DNA from 2 places in the Micromonospora schwarzwaldensis genome. Region 1 is predicted to be linked to the other one. Evidence: riboswitches for the same ligand, from Rfam matches in the RefSeq annotation. Region 1 holds a riboswitch; the other holds the start of a gene.

Evidence for each region. Region 1 has a riboswitch for thiamine pyrophosphate ahead of thiE (thiamine phosphate synthase). Riboswitches for the same ligand answer to the same signal wherever they lie in the genome.
Region 2: linked by a shared signal. The riboswitch ahead of VKK44_RS04815 (ECF transporter S component) and the one ahead of thiE (thiamine phosphate synthase) in region 1 are both predicted to bind thiamine pyrophosphate.

Annotation. Positions count from the first base shown of each region.
Region 1 is NZ_CP154796.1:336,793-352,422, forward strand. Features, by position in the region: gene VKK44_RS01745 (ABC-F family ATP-binding cassette domain-containing protein) at 1-48, shown strand, start outside; gene VKK44_RS01750 (nucleotidyltransferase domain-containing protein) at 45-842, shown strand; gene VKK44_RS01755 (aldo/keto reductase) at 1,013-1,975, shown strand; TPP riboswitch at 2,326-2,437, shown strand; gene thiE (thiamine phosphate synthase) at 2,432-3,058, shown strand; gene thiO (glycine oxidase ThiO) at 3,052-4,182, shown strand; gene thiS (sulfur carrier protein ThiS) at 4,173-4,373, shown strand; gene VKK44_RS01775 (thiazole synthase) at 4,379-5,149, shown strand; gene VKK44_RS01780 (thiamine phosphate synthase) at 5,146-5,817, shown strand; gene thiD (bifunctional hydroxymethylpyrimidine kinase/phosphomethylpyrimidine kinase) at 5,814-6,602, shown strand; gene thiC (phosphomethylpyrimidine synthase ThiC) at 6,620-8,203, shown strand; gene VKK44_RS01795 (hypothetical protein) at 8,243-10,885, opposite strand; gene VKK44_RS01800 (cupin domain-containing protein) at 10,963-11,271, opposite strand; gene VKK44_RS01805 (LLM class F420-dependent oxidoreductase) at 11,268-12,218, opposite strand; gene VKK44_RS01810 (ABC transporter ATP-binding protein) at 12,221-13,066, opposite strand; gene VKK44_RS01815 (ABC transporter substrate-binding protein) at 13,351-14,379, shown strand; gene VKK44_RS01820 (ABC transporter permease) at 14,482-15,324, shown strand; gene VKK44_RS01825 (ABC transporter substrate-binding protein) at 15,412-15,630, opposite strand, start outside.
Region 2 is NZ_CP154796.1:984,255-999,884, forward strand. Features, by position in the region: gene VKK44_RS04775 (DUF4097 family beta strand repeat-containing protein) at 1-806, opposite strand, end outside; gene recO (DNA repair protein RecO) at 909-1,784, shown strand; gene VKK44_RS04785 (isoprenyl transferase) at 1,817-2,593, shown strand; gene VKK44_RS04790 (hypothetical protein) at 2,661-2,846, shown strand; gene gndA (NADP-dependent phosphogluconate dehydrogenase) at 2,922-4,364, opposite strand; gene VKK44_RS04800 (MTH1187 family thiamine-binding protein) at 4,493-4,789, opposite strand; gene VKK44_RS04805 (energy-coupling factor transporter transmembrane component T family protein) at 5,472-6,272, opposite strand; gene VKK44_RS04810 (ABC transporter ATP-binding protein) at 6,269-7,711, opposite strand; gene VKK44_RS04815 (ECF transporter S component) at 7,819-8,409, opposite strand; TPP riboswitch at 8,483-8,589, opposite strand; gene VKK44_RS04820 (alpha/beta fold hydrolase) at 8,666-9,502, shown strand; gene VKK44_RS04825 (SIS domain-containing protein) at 9,499-10,248, shown strand; gene VKK44_RS04830 (DUF6328 family protein) at 10,340-10,843, shown strand; gene VKK44_RS04835 (acyl-CoA dehydrogenase family protein) at 10,957-12,930, shown strand; gene VKK44_RS04840 (hypothetical protein) at 13,495-13,662, opposite strand; gene VKK44_RS04845 (hypothetical protein) at 13,672-14,277, opposite strand; gene VKK44_RS04850 (Fur family transcriptional regulator) at 14,323-14,721, opposite strand; gene VKK44_RS04855 (ArsR/SmtB family transcription factor) at 14,718-15,020, opposite strand; gene VKK44_RS04860 (metal ABC transporter permease) at 15,055-15,630, opposite strand, start outside.

The DNA.
Region 1 (15,630 bases):
GACGGGGACGTGGTGGAGACGCCGGAGCCGGTCTGGGACGTCGGATGATCGACCAGGAGCTCGTCGACCGGCTCTGCGCGGTCGACGGGGTGGTCGCGGTGGCGCTCGGCGGCAGCCGGGCCCGCGGCGAGCACCGGCCCGACTCCGACTGGGACGTCGGCCTCTACTACCGGGGTACGCCGGACGTGGCCGGGCTGCGCGCGGTGGCCGGCTCGGTCGCCGACGGCCCGGTGGACCTCACCGCACCCGGCGGCTGGGGCCCGTGGGTCGACGGCGGCGGCTGGCTGCGCGTCGGCGGGGTGGCGGTGGACTGGATCTACCGGGACCTGGGCCGCGTGCACCGGGTCTGGGCGGACTGCCGCGCCGGCCGCTACACGGTGCAGGCGCAGGCCGGGCACCCGCTCGGGTTCTACTCGCACGCGTACGCCGGGGAGGTCGCGCTCGGCCGGGTGCTGGGCGACCCGACCGGCGAGCTGACCGCGCTGCGGGCCGAAACCGTCCACTACCCGCCCGCGCTCGGCGCGGCACTGGTGGCCGGCGGCTGGGAGACCGGGCTGCTGCTCGACGGCGCGGCCAAGGGCGCGGCCGGTGGTGACGCCGGGTACGTGGCCGGGTGCCTGTTCCGGGTGATCGGGGTGCTGGCGCAGGCGCTGCACGGCCGGGCCGGGCGATGGCTGGTCAACGAGAAGGGCATGCTCGCCTCGGCCGGGCGGCTGCCGGGCGCCCCACCGGACTTCGCCGCCCGCGCGCACGGGCTGCTCGGCGCCGTGGGGCGTACCCCCGGGGAACTGGCGGCGACGGTCGACGCGGCCCGGGCGCTGGCCCGCGACGTGCTCGGCTGACGGGCCGGCGCGGCCCGGTCCGGCTCGGCCAGGCGGCGGGCTTGCGGTCGGTGGGCTCGCGGCCGTCGGCGGGTCCGGCGGGCCGCTGCAAACGTGATGGCGCGGATGAGTCACCTCAGCGGTGGCATGCGCCGGCGGTGGCCGGGTGGGTGCGCGGCGGGCGGCATAGGGTGGATCTCGTGAGTGAGATGACCTACCGTCGGCTGGGCGACTCCGGACTCGTGGTGTCCGTGGTCGGCATCGGCTGCAACAACTTCGGCCGCAAACTCGACAGCGACGGCACCCGGGCGGTGGTCGACGCCGCGCTCGACGCCGGGATCAACTTCTTCGACACCGCCGACATCTACGGCGAACCGCAGGGCGGCTCCGAGGAGCTGCTCGGTCAGGCGCTCAAGGGGCGCCGGGACGACGTGGTGGTCGCCACCAAGTTCGGCATGGACATGCACGGCGCGAACGGGCCGGACCACGGCGCCCGGGGCGCACGTCGCTACATCGCCCGCGCGGTCGAGGCGTCGCTGCGCCGGCTCGGCACCGACCACATCGACCTCTACCAGATGCACGAGCCCGACCCGGGCACGCCGATCGACGAGACGCTCGCCGCGCTGGACGACCTGGTGACCGCCGGCAAGGTGCGCTACCTCGGCAACTCCAACTTCGCCGGCTGGCAGATCGCCGACGCCGACTGGACCGCCTCGTCGCAGGGGCGTACCCGGTTCATCTCCGCGCAGAACCACTACTCGCTGCTGGAGCGGGGCGTGGAGGACGAGGTGATCCCGGCCTGCGAGCGGTTCGGCCTCGGCATGCTGCCGTTCTTCCCGCTGGCCAACGGGCTGCTCACCGGCAAGTACAAGCGCGGCGAGGCACCCCCGGCGGGCAGCCGGCTGGCCGGCGGCGGCCGGTACGCCGAGCGGCTGGCCGCGGCGCGCTGGGACACCATCGAGGCGATCGAGGCGTACGCGGCCGAGCGCGGCATCAGCATGCTCCAGGTGGCCATCGGCGGGTTGGCCGCCCGGCCGGCGGTGACCTCGGTGATCGCCGGCGCGACCACCCCCGACCAGGTACGCGCCAACGCCGACGCGGGCACCTGGCAGCCCTCCGACGAGGACCTGGACGCCCTCGACGCCCTCCTCTGACCGTCCCCACCCACCCATGGCACCCGGCGGTAGGCGCAACGCGACCGCGTCACACCACATCCGGTGGTCGTCGGCGCGGTACGCGTCGCGGTGCGCGTACACGTCGGGCAGCAGGCGGACCCACGTCGGGCCGCGCCGCATCGGCCGGGTGAGAAGGCCCTCGGCGCTCGCTCGGCCGGCTCGGAACGGCCTCGCGGACAGGTCACGCGGAACGCGGGCGTGGGGCGGCATCCCGGCAGCGTGTCGTGACCGTACGCTCACCCGCCGTCCCGCTCCGCCAGGTGGCGCGATCCTGGGAAAAACGTCATCCGGTCTTCCGTCCGGCCGGGGAGGCGTCGTACGGTAGGCCGCAAGTGACCCACGGGAGCCCGGTGTGGACCGGGCTGAGAGGGGGGCTGACAGCCCCCGACCGTCGAACCTGATCCGGGTAATGCCGGCGCAGGGAGGAGCGTTGCCGTGCCGTCCCTCGGACGACTGCATCTCATCACCGACACCCGACCGGGGCGGGATCCGCTCGGCGTGCTGCGTGCCGCCCTGCCGGTGGCCCGCGCAGAACTCGTCGTACAGGTGCGGGTGGCGGACGACGCCACCGACCGGGAGGCGTACGAGCTGGCCCGCCGGGTGGTCGAGGCGTGCCGCCCGTACGGCGCGCGCTGCCTGGTCAACGACCGGTTGCACGTGGCGCTCGCGGTGGGCGCGGCCGGTGGCCACGTCGGCGCGGACGACCTGCCGGTGACCGCCGCCCGCCGGGTGCTCGGCGTCGACGCCGTGCTCGGCGCGACCGCCCGGGCGCCGGAGACGGCCCGGGCGGCGGTCGCCGCCGGAGCGAGCTACCTGGGCGTGGGCCCCTGCCACGCCACCACCACGAAGCCGGGCCTGCCCGCGCCGATCGGCCCGGACGGGGTACGCGCGGTCGCCGGCGCGGTGACCGTTCCGGTGATCGCCATCGGTGGCGTGACCGCCGCGTCGGTGCCGGCGCTGCGGGCCGCCGGGGCGTACGGGGTGGCGGTGGTCGGGGCGCTCAGCGGGGCAGCCGACCCCGCGCGCGCCACCGCCGGGCTGCTCGGGGCGCTGACGTGTTGAGCGGGTCCCCCTTCTCTGCCGGAGGCGTTGACAGGGGGCCCGTCCTTACCGAGGTGGGGGTGGTGGGGGCGGGGCCGGTGGGGCTGGCGATCGCGTGGCGGTGCGCGCAGCGCGGGCTGCGGGTGGTGGTGTACGACGACCGGCCCGGGTCGGGCGCGTCGCGGGTGGCCGCCGGGATGCTCTCCCCGGTCGCCGAGGCGTACTTCGGTGAGCGGGAACTGACCGGGCTGCTGGTCGAGTCCGCGGCCCGGTGGCCCGGGTTCGCCGCCGAGCTGGCCGAGGCGAGCGGCGTCGACCTGGGCCACCGCACCGAGGGCACGCTGGTGGTCGGGCTCACCGCCGACGACCTGGCCGAGGCGGGGCGGCTGTGGTCGTACCAGCAGGGGTTGGGGTTGCCGATCACGCCGCTGCGCCCGTCGGCGCTGCGCGACCGCGAGCCGGCGCTGGCCACCCGGGTGCGCGGCGGCGCGGTCGCACCCGGCGACCACCAGGTCGACCCGCGTCGCCTGGTCGCCGCGCTGCGGGTCGCGGCGGAGCGGGCCGGCGTGACGTTCCGGCCGACGCGGGTCGGCGCGCTGTCCGAGGTGGACGCGCGGGTCACCGTGGTCGCGGCCGGCTGCGGCGCGGCGGCGCTGACCGGGCTGCCGGTCCGGCCGGTCAAGGGCCAGGTGCTGCGGCTCCGCGCGCCCGCCGGCGGCCCGCCGGGCTTCCGGCACGTGATCCGGGGGTACGCCGACGGCGAGCCGGTCTACCTGGTGCCCCGGGCCAGCGGCGAGGTGGTGGTCGGCGCGACAGTCGAGGAACGCGCGGACGTCGAGGTGACCGCCGGTGGCGTGCTGCGGCTGCTCCGCGCCGCCGTCGAGCTGGTTCCCGAGCTGACCGAGTACGCGCTGGTGGAGGCCGTCGCCGGGCTGCGTCCGGGCACGCCGGACAACGCGCCGGTGATCGGGGCGCTGCCCGGCCGGCCCGGCGTGCTCGCCGCCACCGGGCACCACCGGCACGGCATCGTGCTCACCCCGGTCACCGCCGACCTGGTCACCCAACTGATCGTCAGCGGCGAGCCGGACCCGGCGCTCGCCCCCTTCACCCCGGCACGGTTCGGGAAGGAGCCCCGGTGGAACTGATCGTCAACGGCACGGGACGGACGCTGCCCGACGGCGTCACGCTCGCCGAGGTGGTCCGCACGGTCACCGGGCAGCAGCGCGGCCTCGCGGTCGCGGTCAACGGCGAGGTGGTGCCGCGCGGCGGTTGGCCGGCGAGCGTGCTGCGCGACGGCGACCGCGTCGAGGTGCTCAGCGCCGCGCAGGGCGGGTGACCGGGATGTCCCTGGAGATCGGCGGCGTGCCGTTCGGCTCCCGGCTGGTGCTCGGCACCGGCGGCGCGGCCGGCCTGGACGTGCTGGAGGCGGCGGTCCGCGCGTCCGGCACCGAACTGGTGACGGTGGCGCTGCGCCGGGTCGACACCACGCCGGGCGGTCCGGGCGGCCTGCTCGACCTGCTGGAGCGGTGCGGCGTACGGCTGCTGCCGAACACGGCCGGCTGCCGGACCGCCGTGGAGGCGGTGAAGACGGCGTACCTGGCCCGGGAGGCGTTCGACACCGACTGGGTGAAGCTGGAGGTGATCGGCGACGAGCGCACGCTGCTGCCCGACGGGGTGGAGCTGCTGCGTGCCGCCGAGGAGCTGGTCGCCGACGGGTTCACCGTGCTGCCGTACACGTCGGACGATCCGGTGCTGGCCCGGCGGCTGGCCGACGTCGGCTGCGCCGCGGTCATGCCGGCCGGCTCGCCGATCGGCTCCGGCCTGGGCATCGGCAACCCGCACCACATCCGGCTGATCCGGCAGGCCGTCGACGTGCCGGTCATCCTCGACGCGGGCATCGGCACCGCCTCGGACGCCGCGCTCGCCATGGAGCTGGGCTGCGACGCGGTGCTGCTGGCCAGCGCCGTCACCCGTGCCGCCGACCCGGTGGCCATGGCCACCGCCATGCGCCACGCGGTCGAGGCCGGCCACCTGGCCCGGCACGCCGGCCGCATCCCCCGCCGCTCCCACGCGCTTGCGTCCACTCCCGACGACGGTCGGCCCGACCTGTGACCGGCGCGCGTGCCACCGTTCCCGGCGGGCGGACGCGTACCAGCATCCGCGACTGTCCGGCCGGTGTGGTGCTGCTGACCGATCGGCGCGTCGCGCGGGAGCCGCTCGTCGACGTGGTGGCGGGCGCGCTGGGTGGGGGAGTGCGGTGGGTGGTGCTGCGGGAGAAGGACCTGCCCCGCGCCGAGCGCCTCGCGCTCGCCGTCGAGCTGCGTGCGATCCTCGCCGGGGTGGGCGGCACGCTGATCGTGGCCGGCCCGGACCCGCTCGACGGCGACGCGGTGCACCTGCCGGCCGCCGGCCCGTACCCGCCGCCGCGCCTCGGGCTGGTCGGCCGTTCCTGCCACGACGCCGCCGAGCTGGCGCGACTGACCACCGAGGACTACGCGACGCTGTCCCCGGTTCTCCCCACCCGCTCCAAACCCGGCTACGGGCCGCCCCTGGGCCCGGAAGGGCTGCGCGAGCTGGTCGCGGCCAGCCCGGTGCCGGTGCTCGCGCTCGGCGGCATCGAGACCCCGGACCACGTGAGCGCGTGCGTCGACGCGGGCGCGGTCGGCGTCGCCGTGCTCGGCGCGCTCATGCGCGCACCCGACCCGGCGGCGACCGCCGCCACGCTGGGCAGCGCCTTCGAGGAGGCGGCCCCCACCGCAACCAGAGAAGGAACGCAGTGACGCCGCAGGTAGTCCTCACCATCGCCGGTTCCGACTCCGGTGGCGGCGCCGGCATCCAGGCAGACCTGAAGACGTTCGCCGCGCTCGGCGCGTACGGCACGAGCGTGCTCACGGCCGTCACCGCGCAGAACACGCGCGGCGTGGACGCGGTGCTGCCGCTGCCCCCGCAGACCGTCCGCGACCAACTCGACAGTGTGCTCGGCGACTTCGACGTCCGGGCCGTGAAGACCGGCATGCTCGGCACGCCGGCGGTCGCCGAGGTGGTGGCCGGGGCGGCCCGGGACGGCCGGCTGCCCCGGCTCGTCGTCGACCCGGTGCTGGTGGCCACCAGCGGGCACCGGCTCGGCGTGGCGGAGGCGGTCGAGCGGCTGCTGCCGTACGCCGAGGTGGCGACGCCGAACTGCGCGGAGGCCGCGGCCCTCACCGGACGCCCGGTCGGCACGGTCGAGGAGATGGTCGCCGCGGCCGAGGCGCTTGCCGCGCGCGGGCCGGCGTTCGTGGTGGTGACCGGCGGCGACGTCGACGCGGCCGGCGAGTCGGTGGACGTGCTGGCCGGCGGCGGCACCATCCGACTGCTGCGCGCGCCCCGGGTGGACACCCGGCACCACCACGGCACCGGCTGTTCGTTCGCCGCCGCCGTCGCGGTCCGGCTGGCGGCCGGTGACGCGGTGCCGGTCGCGGTGACCGCCGCCAAGGAGTACGTGACCCGCGCGCTGACCGGCGCGCGTAGCTGGGAGCTGGGCGCGGGACGCGGCCCGCTGGACCACTTCGGATGGTCCGCTTGAGCGACAGGGAGGCTGTCATGCAGGCACGTCGCAAGGTGTACGTGGAAGGGTCGCGGCCGGACGTCCGGGTGCCGTTCGCCGAGGTGACGCTGACCGGGGACAACCCGCCGGTGCGGCTCTACGACACCTCGGGGCCGGGGTCGGACCCGGAGGTGGGGCTGCCCGCGCTGCGCGGGCCGTGGATCGCGGAACGGGGCGACGTCGCGCCGGTACGGGGCGCCGGCAGCCCGCTGGCGGGGACCCGTCCGACCCAGCTCGCGTACGCCCGGGCCGGGACCGTCACGCCGGAGATGGAGTTCGTGGCGATCCGGGAGGGGGTGACGCCGGAGTTCGTCCGAGACGAGATCGCCGCCGGCCGGGCCGTGCTGCCGCTCAACGTCAACCACCCCGAGTGCGAGCCGGCGATCATCGGTAGGGCGTTCCTGGTGAAGGTGAACGCCAACATCGGCACCTCGGCGGTGACGTCGTCGGTGGCCGAGGAGGTGGAGAAGCTGACCTGGGCCACCCGGTGGGGCGCGGACACCGTGATGGACCTGTCCACCGGCAGGCGGATCCACGAGACCCGTGAGGCGATCGTGCGCAACGCGCCGGTGCCGATCGGGACCGTGCCGATCTACCAGGCGCTGGAAAAGGTCGGCGGGGACCCGGTGAAGCTGAGCTGGGAGGTGTTCCGGGAGACCGTGGTCGAGCAGGCCGAGCAGGGCGTCGACTACATGACGGTGCATGCCGGGGTGCTGCTGCCGTACGTGCCGCTGGCCGTGGACCGGGTCACCGGCATCGTCTCCCGGGGCGGCTCGATCATGGCCGCCTGGTGCCTGGCGCACCACGAGGAGAACTTCCTCTACACCAACTTCCGGGAGCTGTGCGCGCTGCTCGCGAAGTACGACGTGACGTTCTCGCTCGGCGACGGGCTGCGCCCCGGCTCCATCGCGGACGCCAACGACGAGGCGCAGTTCGCCGAGCTGCGCACGCTCGGCGAGCTGACGAGGATCGCCTGGGAGTACGACGTGCAGGTGATGATCGAAGGCCCCGGGCACGTGCCGATGCACAAGATCAAGGAGAACGTGGACCTCCAGCAGGAGTGGTGCCACGAGGCGCCGTTCTACACGTTGGGCCCGCTGACCACCGACATCGCGCCCGCGTACGACCACATCACGTCCGCGATCGGCGCCGCCATGATCGGCATGTTCGGCACCGCGATGCTCTGTTACGTCACGCCGAAGGAGCACCTCGGGCTGCCGGACCGGGACGACGTGAAGGCGGGCGTGATCGCGTACAAGATCGCGGCGCACGCGGCCGACCTGGCCAAGGGGCACGCCGGCGCGCAGGCGTGGGACGACGCGCTCTCCCGGGCCCGGTTCGAGTTCCGCTGGGAGGACCAGTTCAACCTGGCGCTCGACCCGGAGACGGCCCGCGCGTACCACGACGCGACGCTGCCGGCCGAGCCGGCCAAGACCGCGCACTTCTGCTCGATGTGCGGGCCGAAGTTCTGCTCCATGAAGATCACCCAGGAGCTGAAGGACTACGCGGCGCGGGGCATGCGCGGCAAGTCCGACGAGTTCGTCGCCGCCGGCTCGCGGGTCTATCTGCCGCTGGCCTGAGCGTGACCGGGGCCGGGCGCGGTCCGGCCCCGGGTCGGCTCAGTCGCGGTGGTGCCGGCCGGTACGCAGGGAGCGGGCGTCGTCGGCGTTGTCGTCCGAGGCGAGACCGGCGACCCAGTCGACGTACTCGTCGTCGGTCGTGGCGCCCGGCTCGGCGGTCTCGTCGACCGGCTCCGGGTCGCCCTTGGCCCGGTTGCGTCGGAACAGCCCGCGGCGGCCCTTCGGCTTGCCGCCGGCCGTCTCGGCGTCGTCCGTCCCGGCGTGCCGCCCCCGGGACGCCTCCCGGTCGACGTTCTCCGAGCCGGGGCCGGCCTGCTCCGGGACGGTCGCGCCCGTCTTCGCGCCACCGGCCGGAGCCGGTGCGGCGCCCTCCGGAGCGGTCGGCCCGGCCGGCCGGGCGTTGGTGGCGAGCGCGTCCCACCCGGTGCTCCGACCCGGCTCGGGCAGGCCCTGATGGTGGGGACGGGGCGTCGACCCGGGCCGGGTGGCCGCGTCGTCGCCGTCCCGGCCGGTGGCCGGCGTGGTGGCGGCGGGTGGCCGGGCCGGCCGACCGGTGGCCGGCGTGATCGGCCAGGCCGGGCGCACGTCCCCGGCTCGTTCGGTCGCGTCCTCGAAGATCGGGAACCGTGGCCGGGGTGACGCGGTCACGGGCCGATCGGCCGGCTCGGGGTCGAAGAAGAAGCTGCGTGGCCTCCGGGCCGGTTCCGGCGCGTCCGTCGACTCCCCGGTTCGCGGCACGTCGGTGCCACCCGGGACCGGGCCGGTGGACCCGGCTGCGGTGGTGGCCGCGTCGGCGGCTCCGGCCGGGCCGGCGGGCCGGGTGGCCCGCACCGCGTCGGCGGCCCGGGTGACACCGGCGGTGTCGGTGGCCTCGGGACTACCTTCCGGCGTGACCGGCGTGACCGGCGTGGCGGCGGGCGGCGTGGCGGCGGTCGGGCGGGCGTCCTCGCCGGTGGAGCGCGCCGGACGGGCGCGGCCCGCGCGACCGGTCCGGGGGGCCTCGGCCGGATCACCGGTCGCATCGTCCGTGAGCGGCGTGGGCCGGGCGGCGGCGCGGCTCCGGCGGGCCCGGGTGGCGCGCGGGGCGGCCTCCGTCGGCTCGACGGTGGCGTCGGCCGTCGGCTCCGCGCCGGCCGGGATGGTGGGCTCCCCGGGGGCCGTGACCGTGGCCTTCGGGCGTGCCTTGGTCGTGGCCTTCGGGGTGATCGCGACCGCCGGTGAGCCGGCCGCCGGATCGGTGCCGGCCGCCGGCGGTGCGGGAACCGGCTCGGGAGCGCGATCCGCCGGCTCGTGGCCGCCGGCCGCCCGGGAAGCGCCGGCCCCCGGACGGGCGGTGTCGGCCCCCGTCCCGAGCGGGCCGGTCCCCGCCCCGCCGACAGTGGTCCCGCTGGCCCCCGAACCGCTGGCTGCCGGCCCGTCGGTGCCCGGCCCGGAGGTCCCCGTCCCGGGCGTGTCGGGGTCGGCCGGAGCCGGCCGGGTCGACGGCTGCGGCTCGGGGCGGCCGGCGGCGAGGACGTCGATGGCCGAGGTGCGCCGGACCGGCGGCAGCAGGCCGGGCAGCGGGGACGTGCGGGTCGGATCCTCGTCGTGCCGGGCGACGGCCGGCGCGACCGACCGGGCCTGTCGCTCGTCGTCGGCGGGCGACGCCGACCCGGCGTGCCGGGGTGCCGACGACGGCGTGACGGACCCGCCGGTCTCCGGCCAGTCCCAGTGCGCGGGGGCCGGCGCGCCGGCCGTGGTCGGCACCGGCGCGGTGGCGGCCGGCGTCGTCGGAGCGGGCGCGGTGGCCGGCAGCGGCGCGAGGATGTCGGTCGGGTCGAGGGCGTCGCCGGTGCCCGCTCGGGGCAGCATCGAGGTGGCGGTCGCGCCGAGCGCCCCGGCCGCGACCGCGATCAGCGCGCCGTAGTAGGGCGCGAGCTGGTAGCGGTCGGCCGCCGTGCCCGGACCGGCGGTCAGGTAGGCGAACGCCACCAGCACCGGCCCGGCCGCGCCGGCCGCGCCGCCGACCAGTGGCGGATGCCCGGCCCGGCGGGCCAGCACACCGATCGCGCCGCCCGCGAGCAGGGCCAGCGTGGGTAGCAGCAGCATGGCCAGGCGTTGCGCCGCCGGGGCGCCCAGCCAGGACGGTTCGAGGACACCGAGGCGTACGGTGGCCAGCGACCGGTTGGCGACGATCGTGGGTGCGACGGAGAGCAGGGCCAGCAGCCAGACGATTCCGGTGGTGATCGCGACGCCCCAGCCGAACGGCGGCTTGAGCAGCACGGCGATCGCCGCGCCCGCGCCCACCACCGCGCCGAGGACGGCACAGATGCCGGCCGCCCAGGCCGGGTCGACGGAGCCGCCCAGCTCGGCGGCGCGGGCCGGTTGCATGCAGAGCGGGGCGACCACGATCGCGCCGAGCGCGCTGACGCCGGCGATCGAGAGCAGCTCGGTGGTGCCACCGGGGAGGTCGTCCCGGCGGGCGAGGCGCTCGGTGAGCACGGCTCCGGCGACGGTGGCGACCGCGGCGAACCAGGCGACCCAGACGAGCTGGGCGGGCCACCGGTTGACCGAGGCGTCGACGAACGCGTCGTCGAGGCGGACGACTCCGAAGCCGTACGCGACGCCGAGCTGGCCGGCAGCGGCCAGCACACTCACCCCGAGCGCCGTGAGCAGCAGCCTGCCCCACGTCCGAAAGGCCATGTCGGGCACGTTACGGCCCGGTGGGGTGGTTCGCCACCTTGCCACCGCGCGGCGCGGCGAACCCGCCGTCGGCGTGGCTACTTCAGTTCGACCAGCCGGGCGAGGTAGGTGGTGTCGCCGACGTTGGTCAGCATGTGCACCGCCCCCGGGTCGCGGTAGACCACCCCGCCGGTGGGCTCGTCGGCGTCGATGGTGGTGCCGTCGATCGTCTGCACCACGTTCTTCGCACCCTGGATCGCCACCACCAGGTACGGATGGTCGTGGCGGTGCAGCGGCTGACGCTCGCCCGGCTCCAGCCGGATGTGCCAGACGCGGACCCGGTCGTTCTCGTAGACGATCTCCTGGCCCACCGGGCCGAGTTCGAGGTCGGCGTGCGGGTGGGTCATCGTGGTCCGTCCAGTTGGGGGAGCACCTCGGCGGCGATCAGCTCCACGTGGTCGAGGTCGTCGAAGTCGATCAGCCGCAGGTGCACCCGGGTGGTCCCGACCGCGGCGAACTCGCCGAGCCGGTCGACGAGCTGGGCGGGGGAGCCGACCACCGGGTCCTCCGGCGGGAGCGCGCTGGCGACGTGCAGCGGCGCGGCCCGTCGCTGCGCCTCGGCGTCGGTGCGCCCGATCGCCACCACGATGCCGGCGGAGAGCGTCAGCGGCGCGCGCCCGGACGCGTCGCGCCCGGTGCGGTCGCACGCCTCGCGGACCCGCTCGTAGGCGGCGGCCGTCTCGGCGACGTTCTTGAACGGCATGTTGAACTCGTCGGCGTACCGGGCGGCCAGCTCGGGGGTGCGCTTGGGGCCCTTGCCGCCGACGATCACCGGCGGGCCGGGCTGCTGCACCGGCTTGGGCAGTGCGGGCGCGTCGACCAGCCGGTAGTGCTCACCGGTGAAGCTGTACGTCTCGTCGGACGGGGTGCGCCACAGCCCGGTGACGATCTCCAACTGCTCGGCCAGCCTGTCGAACCGCTCGTTGACCGGCGGGAACGGGATGCCGTAAGCGGTGTGTTCCCGCTCGAACCAGCCGGCGCCGATGCCCAGCTCGACCCGGCCGCCGCTCATCCGGTCGACCTGGGCGACCATCACGGCCAGCGGCCCGGGGAGCCGGAAGGTGGCCGAGGTGACAAGCGTGCCGAGCCGGATGCGGGACGTCTCCCGGGCGAGCGCGGCGAGCGTCAGCCAGGCGTCGGTGGGGCCGGGCAGCGCCGGCTCGTCCCCCATCGACCGGTAGTGGTCGGCGCGGAAGAAGCCCTCGAAGCCGGCGTCCTCGACCAGCCGGGCGAACCGGAGCTGGTCGTCGTAGTCCGCGCCGCGGTGGGGTTCGGTGAAGACCGAGACCCGCATGCTCACCGTCCTCCCGTCGCCGCGGCCCGCGGCGGTGTCCCGGCTGGTGCGGCCGGCGGTCCCGCCGGGCCGGCCGACGCGGGTACGCCGGGGGCGTCCCGCTCCATCAGCAGTTCGTGCAGCTCGGCGCTGATCCGGGCGACGTCGGCCAGGTGCGCGTGCCGGCCCAGGGTGCGGGGCCGGGGCACGGCCACCTCGACCACCTCGCGGATCCGGCCGGGTCGCGGGCTGAGCACGACCACCCGGTCGGCCAGCAGCACCGCCTCGTCGATCGAGTGGGTGACGAAGACGATGGTCGCCTTCGTGTCCATGTGCACCCGTTGCAGCTCGCCGGAGAGTTCCTCCCGGGTGAGCGCGTCGAGCGCGGAGAACGGCTCGTCCATCAGCATCACGCGGGGCGAGCCGATCAGCGACCGGCAGAGCGAGACCCGCTGCTGCATGCCGCCGGACAGCTCGTGCGGGAGGCGCTTCTCGAAGCCGCCCAGCCCGGCCATCTCCAGCAGCGCCCGGGCCCGGTCGCGGTGCTTCGCCCGGCTCCAGCCGAAGATCTCCACCGGGAGCAGCACGTTGTCGAGCACCGTGCGCCAGGGCAGCAGCGCCGGCCGCTGGAACAGCATGGCGACGTCCTGGCGGGGCTTCGTGATCGGGGTGCCGGCCACGGTGATCTCGCCGGCGGTCGCCGGCAGCAGACCGGCGACCATGCGCAGCAGGGTGGACTTCCCGCAGCCGGAACGACCGAGGACGGCGACGAACTCACCCTCGGCGACGTCGAGGTCGATGCCGCGCAGCGCCTCCACCCGCCCCGAGCGGCCGTCGAAGGTGCGGGACACCCCGGACAGTCGGATCATCTCCCGCCGGCTCCCTTCCCGCGTCGTCCGAATGCGAATCCGGCTAGCGTAGCGGGGCTCATCCCCGGCCTCCGTCGGGGGTGGACGCTGCGCCACCCCCCTTATGCACGTTCGTTTCCGTTCCGCAACCCGGACGGTTGCTGCGCGTCATCTGGCTTCTCGTACGCTGTTGCGCGCGAAGAGTCCCCTCGCGACGGTCCGGTCGGCCGACCCCCCTGCCGACCCCGTCGGACCCACGACCCGACCGGCGATGAAGCCCTGGTCGGAAAGGACATGGTGCACTGATGAGAAGGTTGACCCGTACGGTCGCCGCGGCGGCGCTGGCGACCGCACTCGCCCTCGTCGGCGGTTGCAGCAGCGACTCGGACAAGTCCGAGGGCGGCGGCGGCAACGGCGCGGCGCTGGAGAAGGTGACCTACCTCACCTCGTTCGGCAACTTCGGCCGTGACTCCTACGCCTGGGTGGCGAAGGACAAGGGCTTCTTCAAGGAGGCCGGCTTCGACGTCGACATCAAGCCCGGCCAGGGCACCGGTTCCGTCATCCAGACAATCACCGGCGGCCAGGCCGACTTCGGCCCGATCGACCTGACCGGCGGCATCCTCCAGCTCGGCAACGGCCAGGCCAAGGACTTCGTCGCGGTGGCCGCGATCCAGCAGCGCACCATGGCCGCCATCGTCACGGTCGAGGGCAAGAACATCGCCACGCCGAAGGACCTGGAGGGCAAGAAGCTCGCCGACACCCCGACCTCCGTCGTGCGCAACCTCTTCCCCACGTACGCCCGGCTGGCCGGCATCGACAACAGCAAGGTGACCTGGGTCAACGGTGAGGCGCAGGGCCTGATCGGCATGCTGGGCTCCGGCTCGGTGGACGGCATCGGCCAGTTCGTCGTCGGTCAGCCCACCGTCGAGGTGGTGACCAAGAAGAAGCCGGTCGTGCTGCCGTACAGCAACGTGATGCAGGACCTCTACGGCAACGCGCTGATCACCTCCTCCAAGATCGCCAAGGAGAAGCCGGAGATGGTGAAGAAGTTCACCGCCGCGCTGCTCAAGGGCCTGGAGTACGCGCTGGAGCACCCGGACGAGGCGGGCGAGATCCTGAAGAAGAACGTGCCGGCCGCCGTTCCGGCCGCGTCCGCCGCCGAGCTTCGGCTGATGGCCGCGTACGTCCGGTCCAGCAACTCCGGCACCGCGATCGGCACGCTGGACAGCGGCCGGGTGGCCAAGAGCATCGCGCTGCTCCAGGGCGCGGGCGCGCTGAAGCAGAACCTCACTCCCGACCAGGTCATCGACTTCGACCTCGCGCCGAAGGCCTGACCGGTCGGCTCGGGACCACGGGGGTGCGACCCGCCGGGACACCCGGTGGGCGCACCCCCTTCGCGTGCCGGTCGTGCCGACCGGCCGGAGAAGGAGGACACGTTGACGCAGTTGACCGAGGCCCGGCCGGGGGCGCCGGCGGAGCCGGCCCCGGCGGCGCGCGCCCGGCGCGGTCGGGGCGTACCCCCGGCGGCGGTCGGCCTGCCGCTGCTCGGGCTGGTCATCGCGGTGGCCGCCTGGTGGCTGGTCACGTCGGTGCTGCACCTGGTGCACCCGGTCGCGCTGCCGCCGCCGCAGGCGGTGGCCCGCTCGCTCGTCGCCACCACCGACGTGCTGCTGCCCGCGCTGGGGATCACCACCTGGATGACGCTCTCGGGCTTCCTGCTCTCGTCGGTCGTCGGCGTGCTGATCGGGATGGCGCTGGCCGCGTCCCGCCGGGTGGAGCGGATGTTCGCGCCGCTGCTGGTGGCGGTGAACGCGGTCCCGAAGATCGCCTTCGGCCCGCTGCTCGTGGTGGCCGTGGGATTCGGCCAGAAGCCCATCCTGACCATGGTGTTCCTGCTCTGCTTCTTCCCGATCGTGCTCTCCACCGCCACCGGGCTGACCACCACCCCGGCCGACCTGGCGGAGCTGGGCCGGTCGCTCAACGCCTCCTGGTGGCAGGCGTTCCGCAAGGTGCGCCTGCCGGCCGCGCTGCCGCAGATCTTCGTCGGCCTCAAGGTGGCCATGCCGCTGGCCGCGATCGGCGCCGTGATCGGGGAGTTCTACTCGGACCGGCCCGGCCTGGGCTACCAGATCCTCCAGTACAACGGCGTGGGCGACACGGCGACCGCGTGGGCGGCCATCATGCTGGTCGCGCTGATGAGCATCGTGCTCTACGCGGCCCTGAGCGCGATCGAGCGGTTCGCCCTGCCGTGGGTGCGCGCCACCACCTCCGCCCGCTGACCGGGTGGCCCCACCGCAACCGGCGCAGGGATCAAGCCTGACCGCCCGGAGCCGGTTGCGGTGGGGCCACACCCACCACGGTGACCTCTAGCCGGCCAACCGCCACCGACCCCCACGCGCCACCAGCGTCGTCAACGCCTGCGGCATCAGCCCGGAGTGGTTGTCCGGCGTCATCCGGATCGGGCCGGAGAGGCCGTCGAGCTGCGAGGTCTCCAGCACGTCGCGCAGCGCGTCCCGGTCCACCTTCCCCCGCTCGCCGCCGGAGCGCTGCTCGGCGTCCGCGATGAGCTGGACCGCGTCGGCGGC
Region 2 (15,630 bases), 650 kb from region 1:
GTCACGTCGAGCAGCAGGGACGCGCCCGGGTCGTTCGACACCTGCACGTCGGTGTCGCCGGACTTCGCGTCCGCCCGCACCCGGTACCGGCCGGCCGGTACGGCGAGGTCGACGTCCCCGCTGGTGGCGTGCAGCCGGACCGGGGCCGGCTGATCCAGCTCGACGGTCAGGTTGCCCGAGGTGGCCTCCGCGTCGACCGCGGAGGCGAGCCGGCGGGCCTCGATGTCACCGGAGCTGGCCCGCAGCCGGACCGGACCGGCGGCCTCGGCCAGCCGGATGTTGCCCGCCGTGGTGGTGGCGCGGACCTCGCCGCTCGCCCCGTTGACGGTCAGGTCACCGGAGCTGAGCGTGAACTCGACCGCCCCGACGTCGCTGAGGTCGACGTTGCCCGCCCCGGTGCCGCCCCGGACCGCCACGCCGGACGGCGCGGTCACCTCCCAGGAGATGCTGCACCGGTGCCCGCAGTCGGTGGGCAGCACCAGCTCGTCGCCCCTGATCTCGTACCGGCTGTTCGGCTCGCCGCCCTGGTAACGGACCACGCGCTTGATCCGCACCTGGTCCGCCGGGCCGGTGGCCCGCACCACCACGTCCCCGGCGCCGTTGCTGCCGTCCACGGTGATCCGGGTGACCTTCGCGCGCTCGGTCTGGTCGTAGTCGAGCCGGCGGAACGAGAGGGTGTCACACCCGGCGAGCACGATGAGCGCGGCCGTCGCGGTCGCGGCCACCACCGTGCGCGGGCGGGAAGAGGTGCCGTGCGGCCGGGAAGCGGTGGCGCGCGGCCGGAGCGCCGTTCGGAGCGAAGCCATGGCCAGCACACTAGGGTCGGCCGGGCGACCGCCACATCCGGGATCGCCCGCCGGTCCACCCCGAGCCGACCCTGAGATCGCACCCCGAGGGAGAATGGCCCGATGGCCGGGTACCGCCGACAGCTCTACCGCGACGACGCGGTGGTGCTGCGCGTGCAGAAGCTGGGCGAGTCCGACCGGATCATCACGCTGTTCACCCGCCGGCACGGCCGGCTGCGCGCGGTGGCCCGGGGCGTCCGGCGCACCACCAGCAGGTTCGGCGCCCGGCTGGAGCCGTTCGGCCACGTCGACCTCCAGCTCGCCGGGGACCCCAAGGGCAACCAGGGCAGCTCGCTGCACACCGTGAGCCAGGTCGAGGCGATCGAGCTGTACGGCAAGCGGTTCCTCGGCGACTATCCCCGCTACACGGCGGCCAGCGCGATCGCCGAGACCGCCGAACGGCTGACCCCGGTCGAGCGGGAGCCGTCGCTGCGGCTGTTCCAGCTCACCCTCGGCGCGATGAAGTCCCTGGCCCGCGGCGATCACGCCACCACGCTGGTGCTCGACGCGTACCTGCTGCGCGGCATGGCGTTCGCCGGCTGGGCGCCGGCGCTGGCCGCTTGCGCGGTCTGCGGCGAGCCGGGCCCGCACCGCGCGTTCTCGGTGCCGGCCGGCGGCGCCGTCTGCCCGGACTGCCGGCCGCCCGGCGCCGCCCATCCCGCGCCGGCCACGTTCGTGCTGATGTCCGCGCTGACCACCGGCGACTGGGCGTACGCCGACGCCGCCGGGACCGGCGTACGCCGGGAGTGCAGCGGGCTGGTCGCGGCGCACCTCCAGTGGCATCTGGAGCGCGCGCTACGCTCGCTGCCGCTGGTCGACCGGGGTGCCCCGGCGCCCGGCGCGGTCCCGCCGCCCGGCGGCGCGGGGCCGGGTGTGGTCCCGCCGCGCACCGGCGCCGGGCCCGCCGTCGCTGGTGTGGACAGGGAGATGACCGAGTGATCCGATCGACGAGGGCGCACCGCCGCGAGCCGGTGCCGCCGACCCCGCACCCGTCCGGTGCCCGGCCGCCGGCGTTGCCGCCCGCCGCGGTGCCCCGGCACGTCGCCATCGTGATGGACGGCAACGGCCGCTGGGCCAAGGAGCGGGGGCTGCCCCGCACCAAGGGGCACGAGCAGGGCGAGCACAGCCTGTTCGACACCGTCGAGGGCGCGATCGAGATGGGCATTCCCTACCTGTCGGCGTACGCGTTCTCCACCGAGAACTGGCGTCGCTCGCCGGACGAGGTCCGCTTCCTGATGGGCTTCAACCGCGACGTCATCCGCCGCCGCCGGGACCAGCTCGTCGACCTGGGCGTCCGGGTGGTGTGGTCGGGTCGGGCCGGGCGGCTCTGGAAGAGCGTGATCTCCGAGTTGCAGACCGCCGAGGAGATGTCGCGGGACAACTCGACGCTGACGCTCCAGTTCTGCGTCAACTACGGCGGCCAGGCGGAGATCGCCGACGCCGCCGCCGCGATCGCCCGGGACGTCGCCGCCGGCAAGCTGCATCCGGACAAGGTCACCGAGAAGACGGTGGCCCGTTACCTCTACCACCCCGAGGTGCCCGAGGTGGACATGTTCCTGCGTCCCTCCGGCGAGCAGCGCATCTCCAACTTCCTGCTCTGGCAGACCGCGTACGCGGAGCTGGTCTACCTGGACACGCTCTGGCCCGACTTCGACCGCCGGCACCTCTGGTACGCCTGCGAGCTGTACGCCCAGCGGGACCGCCGCTTCGGCGGCGCCCTGCCCAACCCGGTGGCCCCGGGAGTCTGAGTTCACGCTTACCGACGCGACGCGCTGGGTACCGGTAGGGACAACAGCAAACGCGGAGGTGAACCACATGATTCAGAAGCGGATCGGGCAGTGGGCGGTCATGGCGGTCGCCGTGCCGCTGGCGGCGGCCGGCGCCCGCCGGCTCAGCCACACGCTGGAGGCCCGTCGCGGGCCGACCGGGGTGAGCCGCCTGCTGACCAAGGGCGCGGACCTGCTCCGGCCGCAGAAGGCCAAGCGGCGTCGGTTCTTCTGACCTGTTCAGCGATGAACAGAACGCCCCGCGTGTGACGCGGGGCGTTCTGTTTCCCGTCCGTGAGCGGGGTGCGGCTCAGCCCTCCACTTCGGAGCGGTCGCCGGCCCAGCGGGTGTGGAACGCGCCGTCCCGGTCCACCCGGTGGTAGGTGTGCGCGCCGAAGTTGTCCCGCAGACCCTGGATCAGCGCGGCCGGCAACCGCTGCGCCCGCAACGCGTCGAAGTAGGCCAGCGACGACCCGAAGGCCGGGGTCGGCACGCCCGCCCGGGCCGCGTCGGCCACCACCCGCCGCCAGGCCGGGACGCCGGCGCTGACCCGGTCGGCGAACCAGGGCGCGACCAGCAGCGTCGCCAGTTCCGGCTCGCCGTCGTACGCCTCCCGGATGCGGTCCAGGAAGCGGGCCCGGATGATGCAGCCGCCCCGCCAGATGGTGGCCGTGCCACCCAGGTCGATGTTCCAGTCGTACTCCCGGCTGCCGGCGCGGATGTGGTCGAACCCCTGCGCGTACGCGACGATCTTGCTGGCCAGCAGCGCGCGGCGCACGTCCTCGACGAACGTGTCCCGGTCCTCCACCTGCCACTTCTCACCGGCGTCGGCGAACACCCGGCGGGCGGCCTCGCGCTGGTCCGCGTGGCCGGACAGCGACCGCGCGAACGTGGCCTCGGCGATGCCGGTGATCGGGATGCCCAGGTCCAGCGCGCTCTGCACGGTCCAGCGACCGGTGCCCTTCTGCTCGGCCTGGTCGAGCACCACGTCCACGAACGCACGGCCGGTCGCCGCGTCGGTGTGCCCGAGCACGTCCGCGGTGATCTCGATCAGGAACGACTCCAACTCGCCGCTGTTCCACTCCCGGAAGATCTCCGCGATCTCCGCCGGGCTCGCCGACAGGCCGGCCCGCAACAGGTCGTACGCCTCGGCGATGAGCTGCATGTCGGCGTACTCGATGCCGTTGTGCACCATCTTGACGAAGTGGCCGGCGCCGTCCGGCCCGATGTGCCGGCAGCAGGGCTCGCCCTCGACCTGTGCGGCGATCTTCTCGAAGATCGGCCCGAGCTTGCGGTAGGACTCCGCCGAGCCGCCCGGCATGATGCTCGGGCCGCGCAACGCGCCCTCCTCGCCACCGGAGACGCCGGTGCCGACGAAGTGCAGCCCGTGCCCGCGCAGCGCCTCCTCCCGGCGGCGGGTGTCGGCGAAGTGCGCGTTGCCGCAGTCGACGACGATGTCCCCCTCCTCCAGCAGCGGGATCAGCTCGTCGATCACGGCGTCGGTCGGCGCGCCGGCCTTCACCATCACGATCACCGCGCGTGGCCGCTCCAGCGAGGCGACGAAGTCGGCGAGCGACTCGGACGGCACGAACGTGCCCTCGTCGCCGTGCTCGGCGACCAGGCTGCGGGTGCGCTCCGGCGACCGGTTGTGCACCGCCACGGCGAAGCCGTTGCGGGCCAGGTTCCGGGCCAGGTTACGACCCATCACCGCCAGACCGGTGACCCCGATCTGCGCCGTCGCCTGCTCTGCCATGCGTACCGCCACCTCTCGTCCTCGCTCGTCCGGCGACCGTCCTCGCTGTCGTGCTGCGACCGTATCGCGATCGCCGGGGGTAGCGGACCGGAGATGCACGGCGGGTGAGGAACCGGTGGCCGTGCGTCTCAGCCCTCGGCGAGACGCGCCTCGACGTGCGCCACCTTCGCGGTCAACGCGTCGGTCACGCCGGGACGCAGGTCGGCCTTGAGCACCAGGCTGACCCGGGGCGCCTGTGCCGCGACGGTGTCGACGGCCCGCTTCACCACCGCCATCACCTCGTCCCACTCACCCTCGACGGTGGTGAACATGGCGTCGGTCCGGTTCGGCAGGCCGGACTCGCGGACCACCCGGACGGCGTCGGCGACCGGGTCGCCCACTGACTCACCCACGCCGAGCGGGGTGATCGAGAATGCGATCAGCATGCCGACGATGGTGCCAGTAATTCGGGTGCGGAACGTGCGGGCGTCGGGTTAGCGTTCCGGTATGCGTAACTGACGCCCCACCTCCGAGCCCGGTCCACCGCCGCAGATGCCGTGGACCCGTCCTGCTCCGGGCGTCCGCATCCGCTTCCCGCCGCCGTTGTCCGCGGTGTCCGTCGTGGTCGGATCGCACCGGGGCGCCGCCCGGCGCGTCCCTGACCGGCGCGTCCGACAGACAGGAGGCCCGCGGATGCCCGCGAAGCGCAGCCCGAAGAAGTCCCGCACGTCGTCGCCGTCCCCGCTGGGGTTGACGCCGGCGGATCTCGACTCGCCCACCGTGTCCCCGTCGACGCCGTCGACCCTGCCCGGTTCCCCTCCGCCCGCTGCGGCGTCACCCGCTGCGGCGTCGGCCAGTTCGGCGCCGGCTCGCCCGGTACCACCGAAGGCGGGCCCGCCCGGCGGCCGAGACGCCCGACTGACCGGGCGCAGCCAGCGCGCCGGCCAGAACCGGTTCTACGCCTTCCGGCGGAGCTGACCGCCACAGATCTCGGAAGCTCCAGGCCCTCCAGGGCACGTTCCTTCCAAGATCTCCCTCCGACGGCGTTGATCATGAAGTTGGCGGCGGCAGAACGGACAACAGCCGCCGCCAACTTCATGATCACGGCGCGGGGCGCGGGGCGCGGGGTCAGCCGATCAGGGGGCGGAAGGTGCCCAGGGCGATGCTCGTGGTGAGCGCGGCGGCGGCCAGTGCGGCGGCGGCGAGCACGAGCAGGGCGTCCGCGCGGGTGAAGCGCTGCTGCCGGGCGACCGTACGCGGGGTGCCCGCGTCGAAGCCCCGGGCATCCATCGCCACCGCCAGTCGGGTGCCGCGCCGGATCGCGCCGACCAGCAGCGTGAACGCGGTGGACGCGAAGAGCCGCAGCTTGGCCACCGGGTTGCGGCCGGCGTCCACGCCCCGGGCCCGCCGGGCCATGCTGATCATCCGCCACTCCTGTTCGAGGAGCGGCACCAGCCGGAACGCGGCCAGCGCGCCGATGGCGAACCGGGCCGGCGCCTTCGCGTTCTGGATCAGCGCGTCGGCCAGATCGGTCGGGTCCGTGGTGGCGAACACGATGATGCCGGGCAGCGCCACCGCGAGCATGCGCAGCACCAGCCCGAGCGCGGTGACCAGGACGCCCTGGGTGACCAGCACCGGCCCGGCCTCGACCAGCACCGGGCCGGACCGGTCGGCGGCGAAGAGCACCAGCGTGACCAGGATGCCGACGGCGGCGGCCAGCAGCGGCCACGCCCGGCGGGCCAGCACCCGGTAGCGGACCCCGAACAGCGGCAGCACGGCCAGCTCGACCGCGATGGCGATGGCCGGCGCGACCGGGTCCAGCGTCGCCACCAGCACGATGGTGAACACCATCGCGGCGGCCAGCTTCGCCACCGGGTTGCGCCGGGCCAGCGGGGCGCCGGGCGTCGCCACCGGTTCCAGGCCGATCACGGGTCCACCCCGTCCGGGTCGGCGGTCGGGCGGTCCAGGGTGAGCGTCCGATCGGCCAGTGCGGCGACGAAGTCCGCGTCGTGGGTCACCGCGACCACGCCGTGGCCGGCGTCGCGCAGCTCGGCGAGCAGGTCGACCAGCTCCAGCCAGGTGCGCCGGTCCTGCCCGAACGTGGGCTCGTCGCAGATCAGCAGGCGGGGCGCGGTGGCCAGGGCGGTCGCCACGCTCAGCCGCCGCGCCTCCCCACCGGAGAGGGTGTACGGGTTGGCGCCGGCGAGCCGGTCCAGCCGCAGCCGGTGCAGCAGCGCGTCCACGGTGGCGGTCGCCGCCGCCTCGGACTGTCCGGTCCGGCGCGGGCCGAGCGCCAGTTCGTCACGGACCGTGCCGGTGACGAACTGGTGCTCCGGGTCCTGGAAGACCGAACCGATCCGGCGGGCCAGCGCCGGTGCCCGCCAGCGGTACGGGGGAGTACGCGCGTCCCGGCCGGCCAGTTCCGGGGTCGCGGTGACCGTGCCGGTGCCGGGGCGCAGCAGGCCGCCGAGGAGCAGCGCCAGCGTGGACTTGCCGGCGCCGTTCGGGCCGAGGACGGCGAGCGCCTCGCCGGCGCGTACCCGGAGGTCGGTGGGGGCCAGCCGGGGCGGTAGGCCGAGCCGGTCGGCGGTGAGCAGCACGTCTCCGGCCGGCGCGGTGGCGGGGCGCGGCGGTGCGGTGTGCCCGGGCACCCAGACCCCGGCGGCGGCCAGCGCCTCGCCGTGCGCGGCGAAGACCGCGCCGGGCGGCCCGTCGGCGCGTACGCCGCCTCCCGGTTCCAGCACCACCACGCGGTCGACGAGCGGCAGCGCCTCGGCGACCCGGTGCTCCACCAGGATCAGCGTGGTGTCCGCGTCGACCGCCTCCGTGACCGCCCGGCGGATCAGCGCGGCTCCGGCCGGGTCGAGGTTGGCGGTCGGCTCGTCGAGCAGCAGCAGTCCCGGCCGCAGCGCGAGCGCCCCGGCCAGGGCCAGCCGTTGCTGCTCGCCGCCACTGAGCGCGGCGGTCGGGCGGTCCCGGTGGTAGGGGAAGCCGACCCGGCGCAGCGCCTCGTCCACCCGGGGCCAGATCTCCTCGGCCGGCAGGCCGCGGTTCTCCAGCCCGAACGCGACGTCGTCACCGGAGCGGGCCATCACGAGCTGGGTCTCCGGGTCCTGGAACACCGCGCCGACGCGCTCGCGGGCCTTGCGCGGGTCCAGCCCGTCGATCTCGACGGTGCCCTCCTGCTCGCCGGAGTCCTCCGGCAGCAGCCCGGCCAGCGCCGCCAGCAGCGTGCTCTTCCCGGCCCCCGACGCGCCGAGCAGCAGCACCCGCTCCCCGCTCTCGACGCGCAGGTCCACCTCGCGCACCGCCCAGGCCCGGCGCCCCCCGTGCCGCCACCCGAACCCCCGAAGCACCACCCCGCTCACCGCGCCACCCCTCCCGTTCCGGCCCAGCCTCGTTGACCAAGGAGTTCGCGTCAGGGAAACCGCACCCGGCTGACGCAAACTCCTTGATCAACGGGGTGGGCGGGCGGTCAGACCAGGGCGCGGTTCCGGCCGGCGGGGAAGCGGTCCAGGACGCCGGTGTTGGCCAGCGCGCGGGTCAGCAGGTGAGCGCCGACGCCGGCGACGACGGTGGCGCTGACGATGGTGATCAGCGCGTACGGGATGCGGTAGGAGGTCAGCTCGTACGCCTTGTTCCAGTAGACGAAGTCGAAGATCGCCGCGCCCAGGCCGGTGAGCGCACCGGCCAGCACCGCCACCGGCAGCTTGAACGAGCGGTAGCGGAACGCGGCGAACGCCAACTCCGCGCCGACGCCCTGCATCAGGCCCTGAAGGATCACGATGCCCGCCCACTGGCTGCCCAGCAGCGCGGAGACGATCGCGGCGACCGTCTCGCAGTAGAGCGCGGCGCCCGGCTTGCGGATGATCAGGCCGGCGAGCACCGCCGGGATCAGCCACACGCCGTAGAGCACCGCCTGGGCCGGCGGGAAGAACGCGAACGCCGCGTCGGTGGCGCTCCAGAGCAGGCCCCAGGCCCAGAAGACGACGCCGAAGGCGACGGCGATGACCGAGGCGACGACGATGTCGACGGTACGCCAGCGGTTGCTGTCGGTGTGGTTCACGGTTGCTCCCAGTTGCTCGAGGCGAACCAGGAGAAGACGCACGCCGCGCCCGGTGTGCCCGGACGTCGACGCGGCTGGAGGTCGACCGAACTCCCTGCGCTGGCATTACCCAGATCAGGTTCGAGGGTCTGCGGGCACCGGCCCGCACTCTCAGCGCTGTGCGCTCCCCTGTCGGATGTGAAGTTGTCTCGTCGCAGACGCTAGCACCGCCGCCGGTCCCGGGCCCAGCAGGGCGACTGTCGGTAGGCTGGCGATCATGCAGGTCGAGGCGCGAGGTCTGACGTTCGAGGTACGCACCGGCGGCCCCGGGGACGGCGATCCCGTCCTGCTGCTGCACGGTTTCCCGCAGCACGCCGGCGAGTGGGACGCGGTGACGCCCGCGCTGCACGCCGCCGGGCTGCGCACGTACGCGCTCGACCAGCGCGGCTACTCGCCCGGCGCGCGGCCGGCGGCGGTCGAGGCGTACCGCATCCCGGAGCTGGTGGCCGACGCGGCCGGCGTGCTCGACGCGCTCGGGGTGACCGGCGCGCACCTGGTCGGCCACGACTGGGGCGCGATCGTGGCCTGGGGCCTGGCCGCGGCGCACCCGGAGCGGGTGCGGACGCTGACCGCGGTGTCGGTGCCGCACCCGGCCGCGATGGGCCACGCGCTCGCCACCGACCCCCGGCAGAAGGCCAAGTCCGCCTATATGGCGCTGTTCCGGATGCCGGGCAAGGCGGAGAAGGTCCTGCTGGCGCTGCACGGCGCCGCGCTGCGCCGGCTGCTGCGCGGCGTCGGGGACGCGGACACGGTCGCCCGCTACGCCGGGCCGATGCGGGAGCCGGGGGCGCTCACCGCGGCGCTCAACTGGTACCGCGCGATGAGCGGGTCGGACATGAAGGCGGTCGGCCCGGTGGCGGTGCCGACCACGTACGTCTGGAGCGACCGGGACGTCGCGATCGGCCGGACCGCCGCCGAGGCCTGCGCGGGGCACGTCACCGGCGACTACCGGTTCGTGACCCTGTCCGGCGTCAGCCACTGGATCCCCGACGAGGCGCCGGGCCCGCTGGCCGAGGCCGTCCTGGCCCGGGTCCGAGGAATGGAGGAAGCATGACGGTGAGCGCCGAGGCGTTCCTGGCGACGGTGACGTCGACGATGCAGCGGGTGGCCGCCGCGCAGCGGGAAAACGTGGCCGAGGCGGCCGACCTGATCGCGGCGGCGCTGCGTGCCGACGGGGTGGTGCACGCGTTCGGCACCGGGCACTCCGAGGCGCTCGCCATGGAGATCGCCGGCCGCGCCGGCGGGCTGGTGCCCACCAACCGGATCGCGCTGCGCGACCTGGTCCTGATCGGTGGCGAGCCGGCCGCCGTGCTCGGCCCGAAGCTGGAACGCGAGCCGGCGGTGGCGCACCGGCTCTACGAGCTGGCCCCGATCCGGCCGCCGGACGTGTTCGTGCTCGCCTCCAACTCGGGCGTGAACGGGGCGATGGTCGAGTTCGCGTCGATCGTGAAGCAGCGCGGTCACGGCCTGGTGGCGATCACCTCGGCGCAGCACTCGGCGCGGATGACCTCGCGGCACCCGTCCGGCCGCAAGCTGGCCGATTTCGCCGACGTGGTGTTGGACAACGGCGCCCCGTACGGCGACGCCACGCTGCCGCTGCCCGGCGGAGGCGCGGTCGGCGCGGTCTCCTCGATCACCGCCGCGCTGCTGGCCCAGCAGATCACCATCGAGGTGGTGGCGCGGCTGGTGGCCGCGGGGGAGCGTCCGCCGGTCTACCTGTCGGCCAACATCACCGGCGGCGACGAGCACAACGCCGAGCTGGAAGCACGGTACGCAGGGCGGATCCGCCGCGGCTCGTGAACCGGTTTCGTGATCATCCGAATCGGGCACAGGCGCTGCTGCCGGTGGGTGTTCACCCGCCGGCCGTGCCGTCTTCACCGGAGGTTCACGAGTGTCCAAGGAATCCGAGAAGCAGCGTTGGCAACGCAACTTCGCCGATCTGTTGCAGGAGCTACGCGTCGCGCAGACCGGCGTGCAGATCCTCTTCGCGTTCTTGCTGACGCTGCCGTTCAGCAACGGGTTCACCCGGACCACCGAGTTCCAGCGTGACGTCTACATCCTGGCGCTGCTGACCGCCGCCGCGTCCGCTGCGATGATCATCTCGCCGGTCGCGTTCCACCGGGCGCTGTTCCGCCAGGGCCGCAAGCCGGAGCTGGTCCGCTTCGCCCACCGAATGGCCACCGGCGGCCTGTTCTTCATGCTGATCGCGATGGTCAGCTCGGTCCTGCTGGTCAGCGACTTCGTGCTGGACCGGCCGATCGCGTTCCTGCTCAGCGCGCTCACCGGCATCTGGTTCCTGACGTTCTGGGCAGCGCTGCCGTTCGTGCGGCGCAACTGGGGTGAGGACGACATCGACGACGATGACGACGATCCACAGGCGCTGACCGGCGACTGACGGTTCGCCAAATCGGGCGTGCACGCGACGCTACCCCTGGGTAACAACCGGGGGTAGCGTCGTTTTCGTCGAGCGCGTCGACCGCAGCCGGACCGACCATCCAGGAGGCAGCCGTGACCACGACACAGAACAACCGGCCCGAGTCCGCCGACGGCGTGGGGCCGTTGCCGAAGGAGGCGGGCCAGGTCTCCGAGAAGGAGGCCCGCCAGGTCGCCGAGGCGGCCCGCGAGGCGGCCTGGGACCGGCCCAGTTTCGGCAAGGAACTCTTCCTCGGCCGGTTCCGGCTCGACCTGATCGACCCGTGGCCCCGGTCCGACCCGGCCGACGTGGCCCGCGCGGAGGAGTTCCTCGGCGAGTTCGGGGCGTACCTGGGCGCCGAGGTGGACGGTGCGGCGATCGAGCGCGACGCGCGGATCCCCGACGACGTGTTCCACGGGTTGGCCCGGCTCGGCGCGTTCGGCATGAAGATCGACCGGAGGTACGGCGGGCTCGGGCTCAGCAACCTGCACTACTGCCGCGCGTTGATGCTCGCCGGCTCGGTGAGCCCGGCGATCGGCGCGTTGCTCTCCGCGCACCAGTCGATCGGCGTGCCGCAGCCGCTGAAGATGTTCGGCACGCCCGAGCAGAAGGACCGATTCCTGCCCCGGCTGGCCGCCGGTGAGGTCTCCGCGTTCCTGCTCACCGAGCCGGACGTCGGCTCCGACCCGGCCCGGCTGGCCACCACCGCCGAGCCGACCGAAGACGGCACCGGCTACCGGCTCAACGGGGTGAAGCTCTGGGCCACCAACGGCACGGTCGCCACCCTGCTGGTGGTGATGGCCCGGGTGCCGGCCACCGAGGGACGGCGTGGCGGGATCACCGCCTTCGTGGTGGAGGGCGACAGCGAGGGCATCACGGTGGAGCGCCGCAACTCCTTCGTCGGGCTGCGCGGCCTGGAGAACAGCCTCACCCGGTTCCACGACGTGGTGGTGCCGAAGGAGAACGTGATCGGTGGCGAGGGCAAGGGCCTGAAGATCGCGCTGACCACGCTGAACACCGGCCGCCTCTCACTGCCGGCGATGTGCGTGGGCGCTGGCAAGTGGGCGTTGAACGTGGCCCGGGAATGGGCCGCCGACCGGGTCCAGTGGGGCCGGCCGGTCGGCGAGCACGAGGCGGTGGCGAAGAAGCTGTCGTTCATCGCCGCCACCACGTACGGCATGGAGTCCATGCTGGACCTGTCCTGCCTGCTCGCCGACGACGACCGCAACGACATCCGGATCGAGGCGGCGTTGGTCAAGCTGTACGCCAGCGAGATGGCCTGGCGGATCGCCGACGAGCTGATCCAGATCCGGGGCGGGCGCGGCTACGAGACCGCCGATTCGCTCGGTGCCCGGGGCGAACGGCCGGCCGCGGTCGAGCAACTCCTGCGGGATCTGCGGATCAACCGGATCTTCGAGGGGTCCACCGAGATCATGCACCTGCTGATCGCCCGCGAGGCGGTCGACGCGCACCTCTCGGTGGCCGGCGACATCATCGACCCGGACGCCGGGCTGGGCCGCAAGGCCGCCGCCGGCGCGCGGGCCGGTGCCTTCTACGCGAAGTGGCTGCCCACGCTGGCCGTCGGCAAGGGGCAGGCACCCGGGGCGTACCAGGAGTTCGGGCCGCTGGCCGGGCACCTGCGACACGTCGAGCGGGCCTCCCGCAAGCTGGCCCGGTCGACGTTCTACGCGATGTCACGGTGGCAGGGCCGGATGGAGCGCAAGCAGGCGTTCCTCGGCCGGGTGGTGGACATCGGCGCGGAGCTGTTCGCGATGTCCGCGGTCTGCGTCCGGGCCTACGCCGAGCGGCTCGAACACCCGGAGAACGTCGAGCTGGCCGACCTGTTCTGCCGCCAGGCGCGGCTGCGCGTCGACGAGCTGTTCACCGGCCTCTGGTCGAACACCGACTCGGTCGACGTGGCCGCCGCGAAGCGGATCGTCGCCGGCCGGTACGCCTCCGTGGAGGCCGGCGTGGTCACCCCACCGGCCGACCTGCCGTGGGTGGCCCGGTGGGAGCCCGGCCCGTCCACCGCCGAGGACGTCCGCCGCCGCATCCCGCCGGCCGGCTGAGCCGCCGTTCCCGGGCTCGTGCCCGGCTCGTGCCCGGCTCGTGCCCGGCTCGTGCCCGGCTCGTGCCCGGCTCGTGCCCGGCTCGGGCGGGCCGTGCCTGTCCCGTATTTGGTTCGGCCCGTGCCGGGTCGGGCCGGCGGAGCATCTCGGGCTTTGCCTGGTGCCCGTTCGAGCTTGTCGGCGGCGGCGGCGGTCCGGTTGCCGGCTGATGCCTACGGCCGGTCGTCCCTGGCCGGGCCCGGCATCCGTCGTTCCCGCCGGGTGGCCGTAGGCGGCCGGGTGGCCGTAGGAGAAGGCATCACATTGACGCGGTATACCTGTGAGTCATAAATATGACTCACAGGTATACCGGGGAAAGGGATTAACTCTTCCCGGAGCCCGGAGCCCGGAGCCCGGAGCCCGGAGCCCGGAGCCCGGAGCCCGGAGCCCGGAGCCCGGAGCCCGGAGCCCGGAGCCCGGAGCCCGGAGCCCGGAGCCCGGAGCCCGGAGCCCGGAGCCCGGAGCCCGGAGCCCGGAGCCCGGAGCCCGGAGCCCGGAGCCGCGGCTGCGGGAGGGGGCAAGACGTCAGCGGGCGATGGCCCAGGCGATCACCGCGGCGAGGATCAGGCCGTTGAGGGCGGCCAGCACCAGGTAGGCCGCGGGCGGAATCTTGCGGCCCTTGCGGACGAAACTCACCAGCACGCCCGCGTAGGCCAGCAGCAGCACGGCCACGACGATCAGGAAGTACAGCACCGGAACACCCTACCGGCCGGTGCGCAACCCCAGTCCGCGCAGCTCCAGCGCGGCGAGCGCGTCGACGGTGGCGTCGTCGCCGCGCCGCCAGGCCTCGGCCACGTCCGGTGCGATCCGCTGGAGCTTCGACAGCGGCTGACCGGCGAGCGCGCGCAACGCCAGCAGGTCCCGGCCGGCCGGCGCGGTGGCCATCGCCTTCGCCGCGCCGGCCCGGCGCATCCAGCGCACCCGCAGCGGCAGCCAACCGAAGAGCACCAGGCCGAGCGGGAACACCAGCACCGCGACGGTCAACGCGAGCGCCAACTGACCGACCAGCTCCTGCTGGTCCCGGCCGGCCTCGGCCATCGCGCGCGCGGCATCGGCGGCCCGGGTGAAGGGGGCGGTCAACTCGTCGCCGACCAGCGGCACGCGGCCCACCTTGCCGCCGGCGTCGGCCAGGTTGTCGGCGAGGCCGCCGCCGGCGCCCTCCAGCTTCTGCCCGGGTACGGCGAGCTTCTCGACCAGGTCGTGCAGCCAGAGCGCGAAGCGGATCGCCGCGTACACCCAGACGACCACGAGCAGGTCGGTCAGGAGCTGACGGAGGGCGGTCGGAAAACGGTCGGCGTAGATCTTCACGCCGGACAGCCTGCCACGGCGCGGCCCCGGCGGCACCGGTCGGATTTACCGGCCGGCGCAGGCCGGGCAGGTGCCGAAGATCTCCAGGGTGTGGCTGACCTCGGTGAAGCCGTGCTCGGCGGAGATGCGGTCCGCCCACTTCTCCACCGCCGGCCCGGCCACCTCGACGGTACGACCGCAGCCCCGGCAGACCAGGTGGTGGTGATGCCCGTCGTCGCTGCACCGTCGGTAGAGGTGCTCGCCGCCGGGCGGGCGCATCACGTCGATCTCGCCGGCGTCGGCGAGCACCTGCAACGTCCGGTAGACAGTGGTCAGCCCGATCCGGTCGCCCCGTCGGCGCAGCATGGCGTGCAGGTCCTGGGCGCTGTGGAAGCCCTCGACCTCGTCCAGCAGCGCGCTCACCGCGCTGCGTTGCCGGGTGGTACGCGGGGTGCCGGTGGTCATGCCGGTCCCTCCCCGGCGTGGCTGACCGCGTCCGCCACGATGTGCGCGACGTGCTCGTCGACAAGCGCGTACGCGATCTCCCGGCCGCGTCGCGAGCCGCGCACCACCCCGGCGCCGCGCAGCACCCGCAGGTGCTGGGAGACCAGCGGCTGCGGGGCGCCGAGCGTCTCGACCAGCTCGTGCACGCAGCGCTCACCCTCGGCCAGCTCGCTGACGATGGCGAGCCGGATCGGGGCCGAGAGGGCGCGCAGCAGCTCGCCCGCGCCCTCGAAGGCGTCGTACCCGTTGGTGCTCGTCACCCCGTAACGATAACCACTGCCGGTTGGGGCGCTCTCATCCGAGCAGCACCTCGTGCTCGGCCGGCTCGACCGCGGACGTGGCCGACGCCGGCCGGCCGCGGCGCAGCTTCCGCACGCCGGCCGCCAGCAGCGCCACCACCAGGAACGAGCCGATCGCCACCAGCACCACCGAGGCGCCGGGCGCGGTGTCGGCGGTGGCGGCCACCCACACCCCGGTCCCGGCGGCGAACAGGCCCAACGCCATGGCCGCCGTCATGGTGGACCGGAAACCGCGGGTCACCTGCTGGGCGGTGGCCACCGGCACCACCATCAACGCGCTGATCAGCAGCACCCCGACCGCCCGCATGGCGATGGTCACGGTCACCGCGGTGCCCACCGCGATGAGCAGGTTCAGCGCCCGCACCGGCAGGCCGGAGACGCGTGCGTACTCCTCGTCGTGGCAGACCGCGAACAGCGCCGGGCGCAGCAGCAGCATGGTCACCAGCAGCACCGCGCCGAGCACGCCGATGGTGACCACGTCCGCCGGCGACGTGGTGGTCAGGGACCCGAACAGGTACGCGTTGAGCGACCCGCTGCTCGCGTCGGAGAGCCCGACCAGCATCACGCCGCC